DNA from 2 places in the Paenibacillus sp. FSL W8-0194 genome. Region 2 is predicted to be linked to the other one. Evidence: a T-box and tRNA genes for the amino acid it is inferred to sense, from the RefSeq annotation. Region 2 holds a T-box; the other holds one or more tRNA genes.
What was found. The T-box of region 2 lies ahead of MKY58_RS06165 (valine--tRNA ligase). A T-box ahead of a tRNA ligase gene usually reads a tRNA of that ligase, here a tRNA-Val.

Region 1 (8,889 bases), 430 kb from region 2:
ATTCTTCCCGGATTTTCACCGGGGCGCGAAATGCATGCTTGCAATCGCCCCCCATTTTGCTATACTCATCCTTGTAATTTTAACAGATGAAAGGTTGTGACAGCATACGATGGACCACCGCCGTACGCCGCTATTTACTGCTTTGATGGAACACGCGGCAAGCAATCCCGTACAATTTCATATTCCCGGACACAAAAAGGGCATGGGAACCGACGCCGAATTCAGGGAGTTTATCGGCGATAACGCCCTATCCATAGATTTGATCAACATCGCGCCGCTGGACGATTTGCATCAGCCGACCGGCGTCATCGAAGAAGCGCAGAAGCTCGCTGCCGACGCTTTCGGCGCGGACCATACTTATTTTAGCGTACAGGGGACAAGCGGTGCCATTATGACGATGATCCTGTCCGTATGCTCCCCGGGCGATAAAATCATCGTCCCCCGGAACATTCACAAATCGGTCATGTCGGCCATCATTTTCTCCGGCGCCAAGCCGGTGTTCGTGTCTCCGGCACGCGACGAAAACCTGGGCATCGACCACGGCATTACGACCAAATCCGTCCAGCGCGCCCTGGATCGCCATCCGGACGCCAAAGCGGTCCTGGTCATTAACCCGACGTATTTCGGCGTATGCGCCAATTTGAAGGAAATCGTCGACCTGGCCCACAGCCGCAACGTGCCCGTCCTCGTCGACGAAGCCCACGGCGTGCTCATTCATTTCCATGAGGACCTGCCAATGTCGGCCATGGAAGCCGGCGCCGATATGGCGGCAACGAGCGTTCACAAACTCGGGGGATCCATGACGCAGAGCTCGGTGCTCAATCTGAATACGAAACACGGTTTCGTCAATCCGCAGCGCGTGCAAACGATCATCAGCATGCTGACGACGACCTCGACCTCGTACCTGCTGCTGGCCTCGCTGGACACTTCCAGACGGAACCTGGCCATTAACGGCCACGCCATGGCGCAAAAAACGATCGAACTTGCGCAAAAAGCCCGCCGCAGCATCAACGAAATCGACGGCTTGTACTGCTTCGGCGACGAAATCCTCGGAGGCGAAGCGACGTTCGATTACGACCCGACCAAGCTGACGATTCACGTTCGCCATTTGGGCATCACCGGTTACGAAACGGAAAACTGGCTGCGAGAGCACTACAACATCGAAGTGGAACTGAGCGACATGTACAACATCCTCTGCCTGATCACCCCGGGCGATAACGAGGAAACAGTATCGATCCTGCTTTCCGCGCTCCGCAAGCTGTCGGAGACGTATCACAAAGTGAACGAGGCCAACGAATTGATCGTCAAAATCCCGGAAATCCCTCAGCTCTCCCTCATCCCAAGGGATGCTTTCTACGGGGACACCGAGGTGATTCCGTTCAAGGAATCCGCCGGCCGGATCATCGCCGAGTTCATCTACGTGTACCCGCCCGGAATCCCGATCCTGCTGCCCGGCGAAGTCATTTCCCAGGACAACATCGATTACATCATCGACCACGTCGACGTCGGCCTGCCCGTGAAAGGACCGGAAGACCGTTACATCAAAAACGTCAAAGTGATCGTGGAAACCGACCCTATTTTTTAAACAAGGGCGCAAACAAAATAACCCGGTACCGCAAATGCGGCACCGGGTTTCTTTATGCTCTGGAGGCTTCCCGAAGAATCAGTCTTCCTGCTGGGCAACAAGCTCGTTGTAAGCCGCTTCCACGGCATTCCATTCTTCTTCGTCTTCAATATTGTAAAGCATCATCTCATCGTTTTCTTCTTCCACGCGCAGAATGATGCCGTCAGCTTCCGGATTTTCACGCTCGAGCAGCAGCGCATACAAATTCTCGCCAACGTCAAACGTTTCAACAAGAACCATCTCTACATCGTTGCCTTGCTCGTCGGTCAGCGTCAAAACAAACTCTTCATGCTCATGATCGTGATCATGGTCATGGCCGCATGCATCGCCGTGCTCATGTGTGTGATCGCTCATTACAAAAACCTCGCTTTAGGTTATATAGTCATACCTTCGTATCGTATCATGTCGGAAGGCTGTGGTCAATTTATCCTATTCCAAAAACGGGTTTTTAATTCAGAGCGGTGATTACTTTTTCGGCAACGAGTTCGTAATCGGCTTTTTTGGACGCTTTGATGTAGAATCCGACCTTGTATTTTCCGGCGACTTTGAAATCGTACGTAAAATCATAGGTGCGGAACCAGAAGTTGTCTTTTTGGTTGCTCCCCAAATCCTGCGTCTGAATGTCCTTGACGTGGCCGGACGGATCGGTGATGGCGACCTTGACGGACGACACATGTTCCGCCAAACTGTCGACCTGGCAGAATACGTTGAATTTCAGCTTGCCTTTGTTGACGTTACCGAATACGGTATCGCCGTTGAATAGGAAAATATGTACATTCGGCTTGATGAATTTTACCTGGTTCGAATCTCCGTCCCAAGTCACCACGCCGTTAAACTCCCGGATGGGCACGTAGGTCTTGCCGTCGATCACGTAACCGCCGTCCTGCACTTCCTGACCGTTGATCCAAACCTTGATCTTCTGGGTCACCGAATCCGCGAACATGACGGAGCCCCCCATCAGGGAGAAGGCAAAGACGCATACCAAAATCTTTTTCCAGCTTCTCATCCTTTCATTCCCTCCATTTCCTTCATGCTGTTGTATATATATACTAAAAGTAAGTGTGCAAGTTGCGGTCGGAACTTCCCTTTATCAGGTTAAATTTTTGAAACCAAAATTTCAGGTCTCTGTCTTAAGTTGCAAAATCCTCGCATTAAAAATAGCCCGCCGTGTCTCTCTTCCTCGCCAGCACGAAAAAACCTGCGTAAACACGCAGGTTGCCCTTGACCAAATAACGGTTAATTCACTTTCGTTAGTATGCAAGGCACGCCTTTGCCGACGGCGCCCGGCTCCCTCATGCGGGCGGCGTAAGCCATTCCGCGCGCGCATGGCGTTTTGCACGCCTCGCACACCTCCGACGTCACCAGCCTCATGCCTTTATGCACTTTTTCCCCTTTAGCTTGCGCCGGTTTTTTGCCTTTTGACTTGACCATGCCTGATTCCCCATTTCCTAAAAGCCTTTGCTGCATTGTATGGAGAACAAACCGAAAGTGGAACCTATGGTATATAATGATTTCTGAGACATCACGGGAGGTGTATTCCTTGAATTTGGAACTGCAAATGATCGGCACCGGCAGCGCCTTTGCCAAAACCTACTTCAACAACAACGCCCTGCTTACGGACGGGGCCTTCACCCTTCTCATCGATTGCGGGGTCACCGCTCCGCTTGCGCTGCACCGGCTCGGCAAATCCTTCGAAGACGTGGACGCCGTCCTCATTACCCATATCCACGCGGATCACGTGGGCGGACTGGAGGAGCTCGCGTTTAAGATGAAATTCACCTACAAGCGCAAAATCAAACTGTACATAGCCGAGACGCTGGTCACGGTGCTCTGGGAGCATTCGCTCCGGGGAGGACTTTACCAGGAGGGGGAGATCACATGCCTTGAGGATCTGTTCGAGGTCTGCCCGCTCGCGCCTGATCAGGCCTACGACATTTCCGAGCATATCCGGATCGAACTGATTCCGACCAGACATATCCCCGGCAAAAACAGCTATTCCCTGTTTATAAACGAACGGCTGTTTTACAGCGCGGATATGGTCTATGATCCCGGACTGCTGCAGCAGCTTGTCGAGCGGCGCGGCTGCCGCATGATTATGCACGACTGCCAGCTTGAAGGCCCGGGCGAAGTTCACACGACGCTTGACGAACTGATGAGACTGCCGGAGCAAATCCGCAGCATGACCTATCTGATGCATTACGCGGACAACAAAGACGACTTCATCGGCAAAACCGGGGGCATGGCGTTTATCGAACAGGGGCGCATATACCCGGTTTAATCCGTCCCTGCACGGCAAAAAGCCGGTACAAGCATATACCATGCTTGCACCGGCTTTTTTTAGCTTGCCGTCTTATTCAAAACGGGGCAAATTATCCAAATTGTTCGATGGATCGCCATCCGCGTCGCCGCGAATATACATTTCCCCGTCTCTTCCTTTAAACACGTTGACGCCGGCAATCGCTCCGGCTTTGACTTCCTGCAGCGCCTCATCGTATTTCAAGACGCGTCCGGTCGAAGTTTTGAAAGCAGTCAAATCGCCGTCGCCGTTTTTTTGCACGGCGATAAACGTTTCACGGCCTGGATTTCCCATGGTGATCCGCTCCTTTACGCGTGAGATGCCCCAAAATGCGGGCATGGTTTAGCATCTCCCGGCAATGAAGCCTTTATTCGCCTTACAGCGTTTTTTTCATGCGGACATGGGGAATGCCGGCATCGTCGAAGGGCTCTTTGGAAATCGTCTCGTAACCGAGCTTTGCGTAAAAACCTTCGGCTTGGCATTGCGCGTCCAAAAGGGCATAGGCAAGCCCCAGCTCGCGAGCGCGGTTTTCGAGCGCCATCAGCAGAATGCGGCCGTAGCCGCCTTGACGATGCTCCTTAAGCACGGCGATCCGCTGCATTTTTGCCGTTTCGTTGTTGTAGTAAATCAAACGCCCCGTGGCGACGTAGTCCCCGTTTTCATCCTGCACCAACAGATGGTGCACGTTGTCGCTGATCGTATCGAACTCGTCGACTTCAAGGTCCAGGGGAACGTTTTGTTCTTCGACGAATACCTTTTTCCGGATGTCCAGTCCCTGCTGCAGCAGTTCCGGCGTCGTTACAGTGATGATTTCGGCAGCCATGATGAAACCTCTCTTTCGTCTTTCGTTGTGTCCGTTTTACCGCTTCCATTGCCAAAAACACGGTTCGATTATTATACAAAAAAATGAATTTCATGTATAGTGGAGGTATATCGCGGAGAGGAGCCGGATGGGCCATATGGGAATGGGATTTACGATCTTTCTTTGCGCAGTCATGTCGGCCGTGCTGATCTATTCTTTTATTTATGTGACAAAAAAGGGCTATTCCCGCAAATGGGATGAAGAATAAAAAGAGGCAGCGGCCGCTGCCTCTTTTGCCTGCTGCCGCATGACTACGGGGGCGTAATTTCTCCCTTGGAATACACGTCTTCCGGAACCGAAGGGTCGTAGATATCTATCATGACCGGAGAGTCATCGCCGCGATCCGCGCTGGACTGAAACGCCGAACAGCCCGACAGCAGCACGATCAGACAGCAGCCCAAAATTTTGTACCGCCATGTTTTTGGCATGAGAGGCCACTCCTTTAGCCGGTTTTTACTGAGTTATTTAACCTTTTTGCCCGTTTCGAAACGCCCATCGCTGGACCACGGGCTTTGTCATCAGTTTTCCCGGGTTTTGCCATGATCTATTCATGGATTTCAATCATATGAAAATTTTATTTCGCGATGCATGTTTTTGAAAAAAAGTTGTTGACACTCCTCTTCTTCCCTGGTAATATATAAATTGTTCTTCGATACGATCTGCTAGCTCAGCTGGGAGAGCACCATCTTGACAGGGTGGGGGTCAGTGGTTCGAGCCCACTGCAGATCATCTCCAGAAGCCTTGGTATACCAAGGCTTCTTTTATTTTGTCCTCAGGAATATGCCCACTGTAAAACTTGCATTGGGGAGCGGAATGAGCCCCTTCCATATAAAATTAGCAGTATCTTATATTTTTGCGGAAATATTGATACATAGTATTTTTATAACGAGCAAAACTATTAAAATTTCATATAATATACCATCTTTGAAAAGGAGGTATATTTGTATGTCCATTCAAAACTCGCTGTGCTCAAAGTTCGCAAGCATTTTAGGCGGGACGGCGGAAGTGGCAAATGGCGTTTGTACCGTGACAAGAGTTCGCAGCAACCTTCAACCGTTGATTCAAGGGAGAAGAACAAAATCGGTTCTGGCCATCGCTGCTTTTTTCTCGTTTGAAGACCTGGACAGCCGCGGAAATGCGCTCAATTTGGGTGAAACCGTTATTTTGCAGGAAGAAATTAATCCGTTCGTCTCCGCACTCCGCCAGCGCGGAATTGAAGTCACAGCGATACACAATCACTGGCTGTTAACGAACCCCGTACTCATGTTCATCCATTTCAAGTCCATTGAGCCGCCGCTTGTCTTCGCCCAGAAATCGGCCGAAGCGTTTCGGGTGCTGACTACCCGAACGATACGGCCAAGCAGATCCAGTGGCGAACATCGCTCTAATGGATCAAGCCAAGGAAGCTTATCCAGCAGCAGATTCTATGGCACAAACAGACCTAAACGGTCCGGCGTTCAAAGCAGAACAAGAACCACTCAAAGACCACGCGTCGCCAATCGAAGTCTGGTCACGAAAAAACCTCGTGTGATGAACAGAGCTTTAAGATCCAATAAGCGATTTTCATGATACCAAATGAAGGTATGGGATTAACGGTTCACTAAGCAAAATCTAAAAATGCACCATTGAAGGAAGTGCTTCTGGCAAGCACTTCTTTTTCCTTTCCTCTGTTTTTTGGTATAACTATTTGTTCCTTCTTGCGTTTTATATGCAAAGGAGTGATTCGTATGTCTTGGATATTGTGGGGGGTTATCATGATCACATGCGGCATGTTTACGATCAAAAGACCGGATACGAGATGGTTCGGCGGATTCGGCGATCCCTACGCAACCGATAAACGGTTATGGTTTACGCGTTTGCATGGAATATTAACGTTAATTGCGGGTGTATTTCTCATTGTGTATGCTTTATGTAAAATCCTATTTTCAACCGCATGAATGTGCTCCGTCTTGGAGGTCGGCAAAACCAAAAGGACCGGCAATCTGGCCGGCCCCTTCGCTTGAATTCTTCTATTTTTTCTCGACGATGCGGTTTTCCGTTTTCGGACTGATCACTTTGACCTTCTCCAGATATTCTTCCACGACGTCATAGAACGTATATCCGGTGTTCAGCACTTCATCTTTTTTCAGCATCGAATATCCGTCCCCGCCCGACGTAATGAAGTCGTTTGTCGCCACGGTGTACGTTTTGTTCGGGTCAAGCGGCTGGCCTCCAATTTTCACTTCCAGGACGCGCTCCCCTACCGGCTTCGTCACGTCGTAGACGTAGGACAATCCGCCGACCTGCAGGAAGGAGCCCGGAAGATCGTCTTTTTTCTCCACGCCTTTGACCGATACCTCAAGTGCCGCTTTGATGTCGGCCCCCGTCGCTTTGACCACCGTCAACGTGTTCGGGAACGGAAGGATCGAATACAGGTCCTTTTTCGTCAAGTCCCCGGCTTTTTTGCTGGCGCGGATGCCGCCGCCGTTGACCAAAGCCACGTCGGCTTCGTGCCCTTTGATCGTTTTGGTCTTCTCAATGATCGCGTCAGCGATGAAGTTGCCCAAATTCGTCTCGACCGCGCGCACCTCGGTTCTTTCGCCGTGAAGATCGACTTCGGTTTTCCCGATGACCACGTTCATCGCATCGTCAACCTTTTTCACGACCTCCTGAACCAGCTTCTCGATTTCAGGATCGGCTTTGACGCTTTCGTCGTATTCGACCAATCCGCCGCTGAATCCGACCAAATCTTTATTATAATAGTATAAGTCCACGCGTCCCAGCGATTTTCCGTATTCCCAGTCCTGCACGATATAGGTGCCGTTTACCTTTTCGGGCGTACGGAGCGGCGTATGGGAATGCCCGCCGATGATCAGGTCGATGCCCGACACGTTTTTCGCGATTTCTCTGTCTTTTTCAACGCCGATATGCGATACGACGACCACATGATCCGCTTGGGCCTTCATTTCCGGAACCAGCTTCTTGGCGATTTCGACCGGGTCTTTGAACGTAAGGCCGATGACGTTGTTCGGATGGGTAACGATCGGCGTTTCCTCCGTCACGAATCCGATGAAGGCGATTTTTTGGCCGCCGACTTCAACGGTGTATGTAGGAATCAGCAGGTTTGTGCCGTCCGCCTTGAACACGTTCGCGTTAATCATCGGGAAGTCGAGCTTGTCCCGCAATTTAAGCAGCTGCTCATAACCGAAGTCGAATTCATGGTTCCCTGCGGTCATGGCTTCGTAACCGAGTTTGTTCAGGATCGGAATGATGGATTCGCCTTTGAATTGGTTCGAGTAGATCGTTCCTTGGAACGTGTCGCCCGCGTCCATCAACAGGAAGTTTTTGTTTTCTTCGCGCCATTGTTTGACGAGCGTAGCGATTTTGGCGTAACCGAACTCTTTGTCTTTCGCATTTTCTTGGATGTGGCCGTGCACGTCATTCGTATGCGCGATCGTGATATGCTCCGTAACGGCTTCGCCGAGGGCATTGATGAAATCGCCGCGGGTCACCTGCGTTCCGGAAGCCAGCTTCAAATCGATTCCAAGCGCCTTGGCGATTTTCGCCAATTTTTCGGAGGAAGGATACGTTCTTCCTTGAGCCGTTTCTTCTTTCGTAATGGCGCCTTTCTTAGCGGCCCAATCCAAATAATTGGCTGCCCAGTATCCTTTCGGCGTGCTTGCCTGCTCGCCTTGGATTCTGGCGAACAAAGCGACCGCTTCCCCGAGGGAAATATGCTGCGCCAGCATCAGGTCCCCTTTTTCGAAACCGTTTACAATATGTTTCTCCTGCATCCAATCGGTATGCTGCACCGGATGCAGCGGCGCCGCGAACGCCGACGTGGCGAACAACGTGGACAGCAGCCCCGTGACTACCATTGTTTTCGCTTTCATTTTAAAATTCAAAAACAACACTCTCCCCTTTTTGTTGTATGAATCGTTGAACAAATGTTACGCGATTGAGAACATTTGTTTAAGAAAAAGTATACACAGGGGAATGAAATATGGTCAAGCATGAACTTATCGCCGCGATCTTACTTCTCATCCATGCTATCAAGCGTATTTTCGAGCCTGGAAATGGATTGATTTCTGGAGCATGAATATGTAACATACCTGGTTCGCGTTTAGG
Region 2 (8,889 bases):
AATTTAACCGTTTGTGCGGATAGTGCCGCTCGATGCTTTTCCGCAAGGATTCCGCACCTTCCGGATTGTGGGCTCCGTCCAGCACGATGCGCGGCGCGGAATTCGAAGAGATCTCTTCCATCCGCCCGGCCCATACCGTACCCCGGAACCCTTTTAACATATCTTCTTCCTCCATGACGAAAGCCATGTACTGGCGCAAAACCTCCAGGGCCATCAGCGCCCCGGCCGCATTGGCAATCTGGTACTCGCCCTTCATGCCGATTTCAATATCGTATTCCCGAAATGGGCCGTTGAAATGGAAGGATTGATACGAACCGTGGTCGCCCGTGTATTCGAACGTAAATTTTTCCCCGGCCAAATACAGCGTTGTGCGGCATTCCTCCGCCTTTTTGCGCAAAACCTCGATGGCTTCCGGCTGCTGAACGCAGCTGACCACCGGTACGCCCGGTTTGATGATCCCCGCTTTTTCAAAAGCGATTTGCTCGATCGTATCGCCAAGAATGTCAGTATGGTCCATACCGATGTTCGTGATGACCGACACGACCGGGTATACGATATTGGTTACATCCAGCCTTCCCCCCAGACCGGTCTCCCATACGACGATATCCGGCACGCATTCCTCGGCGTAATACAAAATCGCAAGCGCCGTCGAAACCTCGAACATCGTCGGAGATCCGAGCTCGGTCGCCGCAATTTCCTCAACGATTGGGTACAGCCGATTCGCAAGCATCAGAAGCGTTTCTTCGGGAATATCCTCGCCGTTGTATTGAAAACGGTTCGTGAACTTGGTGATGTAAGGGGAAGTGTACGTTCCCACGGTATAGCCGCTTTGCAGAAGCACCCGGGTTAAAAACGCGCAGGTCGAGCCTTTGCCGTTCGTACCCGCGACATGAATGAATTTCAGCCGCCGGTGCGGATGGCCCAGCATTTCCATCATTTTTTCAATTCTGGCCATGCCGGGGCGTATTCCGAAAGGGATCAGCCCGTTAATCCAGTCGGCGGCTTCCGCGTAAGTGCGCAAAGAAGAGAAGCCTTCAAATTGATCTCCCATTTCCGTTTTTCACCTTCTGAAATTTATTTGATCCCCGGATGCCGGCGCACCCGGGGGCAGATTCCTTCAGCAACTTAACCCTTCAGTTCCTCGATCCGAGCCAATACCTTGCTCCGTTTTTCGGCGTAGTCCGCCATTTTCGCCTTTTCTTCGTCGATGACTTTGGCTGGCGCTTTGGATACGAAGCCCGGATTGCCAAGTTTCTTTTCAACGCGCTCCACTTCGCTGTTCAGGTGCTTGAGCTCTTTTTCGAGGCGGGCGATTTCCTGATCGATATCGATCAGCCCCGCCAGCGGCAGGTAAAGCTCGGCTCCGGTGACGACGGCGGTCATCGCCTTGTCCGGCGCTTCAAGCCCGGTTCCCGCCGTGAAGCTCGACGTGTTGCAGAAGCGCTGTACATAAATTTCGTTGCGGTTGACGATTTGCAGCACCTGGTCGTCTCCGGCATTAAGCATGAGCTCGACCTTTTTGCTCATCGGCACGTTCACTTCGGCACGAATGTTGCGCACCGCGCGGATCACGTCCATCAGCAGGGACATTTCGCGGGCCGCATCGGCATTTTCGAGAGCCGGATCATATTCCGGCCAAGCCGCCAGCGTGATCGTGTCGCCCTGATGAGGAAGGTGCTGCCAAATTTCCTCGGAGATGAACGGCATGAACGGATGAATCATCCGGAGCGTACGGTCGAGCACATAGGCAAGCACCGATTGCGTCGTCTTTTTCGCCGCTTCGTCCTCCCCATACAACGACAGCTTGGAAAATTCGATATACCAGTCGCAGAGGTCATCCCAGATGAAGTTATACAGCAAGCGGCCGGTTTCGCCAAATTCATAGGCATCTATTAGACGCGTGATGTCCCGGGAAGTTTCGTTCAGACGGTGCAAAATCCAGCGGTCGGCCGTGCTCAGGTTGCCGCTGATGTCGATGTCGCCGTACGTGAAGCCTTCAAGGTTCATAAGCGCGAAACGCGAAGCGTTCCAGATCTTGTTGGCGAAGTTCCGGGCCTGCTCGACGCGTTCCCAGCGGAAGCGCAAATCCTGTCCGGGCGTGCTGCCCGTCGAAATCATGTAGCGCATGGCGTCCGCACCGTACTTCTCGATGACATCCAGCGGGTCGACGCCGTTGCCGAGCGATTTGGACATCTTTTTGCCTTCCGGATCGCGCACCAGTCCGTGCATCAGCACGTCCTTGAACGGAATTTCGCCGGTGAATTCAAGCGCGGTAAAGATCATCCGGGCTACCCAGAAATAAATGATGTCGTAACCGGTCACCAATACGTCCGTCGGATAGTAGCGTTTCAAATCGTCGGTTTGGTCCGGCCAGCCCAGCGTCGAAAACGGCCACAGCCCGGAGCTGAACCAGGTATCAAGCACGTCTTCGTCCTGATGGAGGTTTGCCGAACCGCACTTGGAGCATGCAGCGACCTCTTCATAGGCCACGTGAACTTCGCCGCAGTCGTCGCAGTACCAAGCCGGAATGCGGTGGCCCCACCAGAGCTGGCGGGAAATGCACCAGTCGCGAACGTTTTCGATCCAGTTCAAATAGGTTTTTTCGAAACGTTCGGGCACGAAGTTAACGCCTTTGCCCGATTTCTGGGCTTCGATGGCCGCTTCGGCCAGCGGCTGCATTTTGACGAACCATTGCGTGGACAAATACGGCTCTACGACGGCGCCGGTGCGCTCGCTGTGCCCGACTTGATGGACATGGTCTTCGATCCGGATCAGAACGCCCTGCTCCTTCAAGTCCTGAACGATTTGCTTGCGGCATTCGCTGCGGTCAAGCCCTTCGTATTTGCCGGCCTGGTCGTTCATCGTGCCCGTCTCGTCCATCACCGTAATTTGCGGCAGGTTATGGCGCAGGCCGACCTCGAAGTCGTTCGGGTCGTGGGCAGGCGTAATTTTAACGGCCCCGCTTCCGAATTCCTTGTCGACGTACTCGTCGGCGATGACCGGGATTTCGCGGCCCACGATCGGCAGCACGAGCATTTTGCCGATCATGTCCTTGTAACGTTCGTCTTTCGGATGAACCGCGACGGCGGTGTCGCCCAGCATCGTTTCCGGACGCGTCGTCGCGACCGTGATATGCCCGCTGCCGTCTTTCAGCGGATAGGCAAGATGATAGAGATGTCCTTGAACCTCTTTATATTCGACTTCAATGTCCGACAGCGCCGTACGGGCGGCCGGATCCCAGTTGATGATGCGTTTGCCGCGGTAAATGAGCCCTTTTTCATGCAGCTTGACGAAAACTTCGCGCACCGCTTTGGACAATCCCTCGTCCAGCGTGAACCGCTCCCTGGAGTAATCGAGGGAAAAGCCCATTTTCGCCCATTGCTCGTGAATGGTTTCGGCGTATTTTTCCTTCCATTCCCATACCTTTTCCAGGAACTTCTCCCGGCCCAGGTCATAACGGGTAACGCCTTCCTCGCGCAGCTTCTGCTCCACTTTCGTCTGGGTGGCGATGCCGGCATGGTCCGAGCCCGGAAGCCACAGCGCGTCATATCCCTGCATCCGCTTGGTGCGGATCAAAATGTCTTGCAGCGTAAAATCGAGCGCATGCCCGATATGCAGCATGCCGGTTACGTTCGGCGGCGGGATCACGATCGTGTAAGGCTTTGCGTCTTTGCGCTGTCCCGCCTTAAAGAATTCGCCGTCGATCCAATATTTGTACCATTTTTGCTCGGCAGCCTTCGGATCGTAAGTCGTCGGCATTTCCGTCGTTAATTTGTTGTCCTGCTCTGTCATTTTCTAACTCCTCCATCACAAGATCAGCTTTCTTCGGGATTTTGGCAATCCTTAGCAAGAAAAACAAAAAAGCCTTCCGTCCTCAAAGGACGAAAGGCTGTTCTTTCGCGGTACCACCTTTGTTTCGCGCCATGGGCAACTTCTAAGCCAGATCTCTCTGGCGGCCGTCCTCCGGGACGGATGCCTTCATGCACGCGACACTTCATGCAGATAACGGCTGCGGCCGGCCATGCCCTAACCCGGCGCAAAAAGCGGACGGGATCAAGCAGGCAACTCCCGGGCGACTTCGGTTGAAACAGCATCCTGCGGAATCTCTCAGCGCAGCAATTCCACTCTCTGAAGGGCATGTCATCCTACTATTCCCGATCATCGTTCTTGAACAAAATATATACTCATCATAACTTGGTTGCGGGTTTTAGTCAACATAACCGGCGTCGTTGCCTAAAGTCATTCGGCGTTATAACGTTTATTATTAGCATATGTAAGTTTCTTAAACCGGTTCCTTTGGCGAAGGCACAAAAAAAAGAACCGCCCGGCGCTTATTCGGGCACCGGGCGTCGTCAACGCGAATTTATGGAATGTAGAGAATCTGTCCTTCCTCGACGGTCTGCTCGGACAGGCGGTTATACAGCAAAATTTCGCGGGCGGTGAGCTGGTAGCGATTTGCGATCGTCTCCAGGGTTTCTTCCCGCTGCACGATGCAAAGGCGCACCTTGCGGAACTGGTTTTTCTCCGTGCTGCTGCCGAGGAAGAGGTTCTGCCACTGAATATCATCGCTCGCGGACGACTCGCGTTCCGCCTCCTCCGCTTTCGGCTCTTCCGGGGCAGCCTGCTGCTCCTGCTGGTTCTGGGAGCGGCTGGAGGATAGCAACGAAGAAAATCCGATCGCTTCTTTTTCGCCGGACTCCGCTTCCTTCTTGCTGCCGAGCGCGACCCGCATTTCCCGCTCATCCGGCGCTTCTTCCTGCGGAACCGACTCGCTTTGGAAAGCGCTGAACGGGAAGGCCGGCTCAAACGGCTGATCCTGACCCACGGAAGTCAGGTAGAGATCCTTTTCCGTATCCTCATCCGCTTGGATCGCCGTTTTTTCGGGATGCAGCAGTTCCGACTCGTCTTCATGCTCGAAATGCCAAACGTTCGGCTGGTTTTTGCCCTTTCCGCCGCGCTCCCCGGATTCCTTGTCCGTATGTAACGCGGCAAGCGCAGGTTCTTCTTCCGTCTGCGCCACCTCTTCGGAAGGACGCTTGACGGCTGCCGGTTCGTTTTCAGCCGCCTCCGCTTCGGCATCGCCGGGGCTTCCCGCAGCCTTCGGAGCGGCAGCGAATCCTTCCGTCGCAAATGCCTCCGCATCCTGTTCGTCCGCGGCTGCTTCATCGTGCGGTTCCCTGGCCTTCGCTTCATCGGCATCAAGCTCCCCTTCCTCCAAAAAAGCGGCAAGCACCGGATCCTCCGCGGGATCCTCGGACGCATGTACAACGGTAAATTCATCGGCATTCCATGAAGATTCCGGTTCGCTCGCCGCCGTCTCGATCCCGCGAAGCGAAAGGACGCCGGTAATGTTCATGCTTCGTTTGGACAAAAGATCCACGTCGAAGTTTTCGATTTCGACCGATATTTCGTCCAGCGAAGTGACGCGGTTTGCAGGGACCGTAATCTCCACGGGAATGAAATGCTCAAGCCGCTGCGTCCCGTCTTCCTCCCCGTCCCCCCGGTACAAGCCGGTAAGCAGCAGGTGGCCGCGCAGCGCGACCTGCTCATCCTGGCTGATGACCTGGATATTGGGCAGGAGCTCCACTTCTTCCAGTTCGGCGATGCCCGGCAATTCTTCCGTCAAATGAATCCGTTCATAAATATCAAAACGCAAACCGTAGGACTGGTCAAACACTAGAATCATGTCCTCCTTTCGGCATATTTCTAACCGTGAGCCTGCTCACGGCATGAGCCCCAAAAATCGTTACTCATTTTATCTATATGCTCCAAACAGGAGGGCATTCCATTTTTGCGCGCGTCCGGCGGTTTGCGCCGACATTTTATATTGTGGGGCTAAGCAGCTTTTGCTCGAGCTGCCGGATATCGCTTGGCCAAGGATCGGCGACTTCGATGCGCTCGCCCGTAAACGGGTGCGAAAAGGCAAGCCGTTCCCCGTGAAGCGCCTGCCGTCCGATGAGCGCGGTGCTGCCCCCATACAGCGCATCGCCGAGCAGGGGGTGTCCCAGATGGCTCAGGTGCACCCGGATTTGGTGCGTGCGGCCCGTCTCCAGCTCCAAATGGACCAGCGAAGCGTTCCGGTACGCCCAGCCCAAGCGCACGCGGGTCACGGCGTGTTGGCCCGTTGGCGATACGCGTCTGCGCTGCTTGTGATGGCGGTCCTTGCCGATCGGCAAATCGATCACATGCAAATCGGCGGGCACCACCCCGTGCACGAATGCCGCGTAGCTGCGGGCGATGCGCTTCTGGCGCATATCCTCGTCCAACTTAAGCTGGGCCCAATCGTTTTTGGCATACAGCACCGGACCTGACGTGTATTGGTCCAGCCTGTGAATATGACGGACGGCAATCTCTGCCCCCTGCATCTCGTAATGGGCGGCGACGGCATGATCGAGCGTCGGCTCCGGTTCGCCCTTTCGGCCGTCCGGGTGAATGTTCATGCCCGCCGGCTTATGGACGACCAGGCAAAAGTCGTCCTCGTAGAGCACCTCCAAGTCCCGCCATACGGGCTTTATGCCTGCCGGACGAACGGGAAAGAGGGCCAGCCGCAGCCGGTCCCCTCTCCATTCGATCCCTTTGTTTGCCTGCAGCTGCCGAAGCAGCTTTTCCGGCATTCCCAGCGTCTGCAGCAGCCACTGTACCGTAGCCTCATTCCGGTCAGCCGCCCCGGTCAGGGCTTTCCCCGGGGTCAGCTCCAGCCACTCGCCGCGGCGCCTCCACGCTGTCACAGGTTTTTCAGGGCATTGTAGTTGGCGGCGATGGTCGCATCGATATCCTCGATGCTGTGGGCCGCCGACACGAACATGCCCTCGAATTGGGAAGGAGCCACGCTGATGCCTTCCTCCACGAGATTGCCGAAATATTTCGTGAAACGCTGGATATCGCTTGCTTTGGCCGTATCGTAGTTCACGACGGGTCCTTCCGTGAAGAACGGGCATACCATCGAGCCGACCCGGTTCAACGTGACCGGAACGCCAAGCTCCTTGGCGTTTGCCTCGAACCCGGCCGCAAGCCGCGCCGCGCGTTCCTCAAGCTGGTCGTAAACCGCAGGCGTCAACAGCTTCAGCGTCGTGTAGCCCGCCACCATCGCCAGCGGATTGCCGCTGAGCGTTCCCGCTTGGTAGATCGGTCCGGACGGAGCGACCTGCTCCATGATTTCGCGTTTGCCGCCGTAAGCGCCGACAGGCAGTCCGCCGCCGATGACTTTGCCGAGGCAGGTCAGGTCAGGCGTAATGCCGAACAACCCTTGCGCGCAGTTGATGTGCACGCGGAAGCCCGTCATGACTTCGTCGAAGATCAGCAGGCTGCCGTAACGGGTCGTAATGTCGCGGAGTCCTTGCAGGAAGCCCGGAAGCGGAGGCACGACCCCCATGTTGCCGGCAATCGGCTCGACGATGACGCAGGCGATTTCCTCGCCGAAACGTTCAAAAGCCACCTTTACCGACTCCAGATCGTTATAAGGGACGGTAATGGTGTTCGTCGCCACGCTTTCCGGCACGCCGGGGCTGTCGGGCAGGCCGAGCGTCGCCACGCCCGAGCCCGCTTTGATCAGCAAGCTGTCGGCGTGGCCGTGATAGGAGCCTTCGAACTTCAAGATTTTGCCGCGCCCCGTATATCCGCGGGCAAGCCGGATCGCGCTCATCGTCGCTTCGGTGCCGGAGTTGACCATCCGCACGACGTCGATCGACGGAACGCGCTCGCATACCAGCTTGGCCATTTCCGTTTCGATCAGCGTCGGAGCGCCGAAGCTGGTGCCTTTCGCCGCCGTTTCCTGGATGGCCGAAATGACTTCGGGATGGGCATGCCCCATAATGAGAGGACCCCAAGAGCCGACATAATCGATAAAGCTGTTGCCGTCGATATCGTAAATCCGCGAGCCTTGGGCATGGTCCACGTAAATCGGCGTCAGGCCCACCGATTTGAATGCCCGCACGGGGCTGTTCACCCCGCCGGGTAGATAATGTTTGGCTTCTTCAAACGCAGTGCGGGAAGCCTCTTCTTTCCGTCTACCAGTCATACTCATGAAAGTCACTCCCGTTTCTTAAGTAATTAGCGCTCCTGCATCCAGCGGGCAACGTCTTTGGCGAAATACGTAATAATGATGTCGGCGCCGGCGCGTTTCATGCCGGTCAACATTTCCTCGACGATCGCCTTTTCGCTGATCCAGCCTTGAAGCGCGGCGGCTTTCACCATGGAATATTCTCCGCTCACGTTGTAAGCGACCAGAGGCAGATCGAACTGATCCTTCAGCGTCCGAATGACGTCCATGTAAGCAAGCGCCGGTTTGACCATCAGCATGTCCGCGCCCTCCAGCACGTCCGTTTCGGCTTCGCGCAGCGCTTCGCGGGCGTTGGCCGGGTCCATTTGGTACGTCTTGCGGTCCCCGAACTGCGGCGCGGAATCCGCCGCTTCCCGGAACGGTCCGTAGAAGGCCGAAGCGTATTTGACCGAATAAGACATGATCGGCACATGCTCGAATCCGGCTTCGTCCAGTCCGGCGCGGATCGCCTGCACGAATCCGTCCATCATGTTCGACGGGGCGATGATGTCCGCGCCCGCTTTCGCCTGGGATACGGCGGTTTTCGTAAGCAGTTCGAGCGACTCGTCATTCATCACGTCGCCGTGGACTTTCCCGTCCACTTCGAACGTATGAACCATGCCGCAATGGCCGTGGTCGGTAAATTCGCATAGGCAGGTATCCGCTACGACAAGCAGATCGGGATACCATGATTTGATCAGACGGGTCGCTTCCTGCACGATGCCGTCTTCCACGAACGCCGACGTGCCCACGCTGTCCTTCGTCTCCGGAATGCCGAATAAAAGCACGGCCGGAATGCCGAGAGATACGATTTCATCCACTTCGGCCTTCAGCATGTCCAGCGAAAAATG

Region 1: it has a tRNA-Val gene. The T-box ahead of MKY58_RS06165 (valine--tRNA ligase) is inferred to sense a tRNA for this amino acid. The anticodon was not compared.

Annotation. Positions count from the first base shown of each region.
Region 1 covers NZ_CP150205.1:1,860,427-1,869,315, reverse strand. The annotation lists gene MKY58_RS08120 (aminotransferase class I/II-fold pyridoxal phosphate-dependent enzyme) at 110-1,585, shown strand; gene MKY58_RS08115 (DUF1292 domain-containing protein) at 1,664-1,978, opposite strand; gene MKY58_RS08110 (copper amine oxidase) at 2,073-2,630, opposite strand; gene MKY58_RS08105 (hypothetical protein) at 2,861-3,055, opposite strand; gene MKY58_RS08100 (MBL fold metallo-hydrolase) at 3,165-3,902, shown strand; gene MKY58_RS08095 (DUF3892 domain-containing protein) at 3,975-4,214, opposite strand; gene MKY58_RS08090 (GNAT family N-acetyltransferase) at 4,297-4,743, opposite strand; gene MKY58_RS08085 (hypothetical protein) at 5,034-5,210, opposite strand; tRNA gene MKY58_RS08080 (tRNA-Val) at 5,439-5,511, shown strand; gene MKY58_RS08075 (DUF1259 domain-containing protein) at 5,728-6,351, shown strand; gene MKY58_RS08070 (bifunctional UDP-sugar hydrolase/5'-nucleotidase) at 6,792-8,654, opposite strand.
Region 2 covers NZ_CP150205.1:1,429,189-1,438,077, reverse strand. The annotation lists gene MKY58_RS06170 (folylpolyglutamate synthase/dihydrofolate synthase family protein) at 1-1,051, opposite strand, end outside; gene MKY58_RS06165 (valine--tRNA ligase) at 1,126-3,792, opposite strand; T-box leader at 3,875-4,171, opposite strand; gene MKY58_RS06160 (LysM peptidoglycan-binding domain-containing protein) at 4,364-5,686, opposite strand; gene MKY58_RS06155 (RluA family pseudouridine synthase) at 5,823-6,728, opposite strand; gene hemL (glutamate-1-semialdehyde 2,1-aminomutase) at 6,725-8,023, opposite strand; gene hemB (porphobilinogen synthase) at 8,050-8,889, opposite strand, start outside.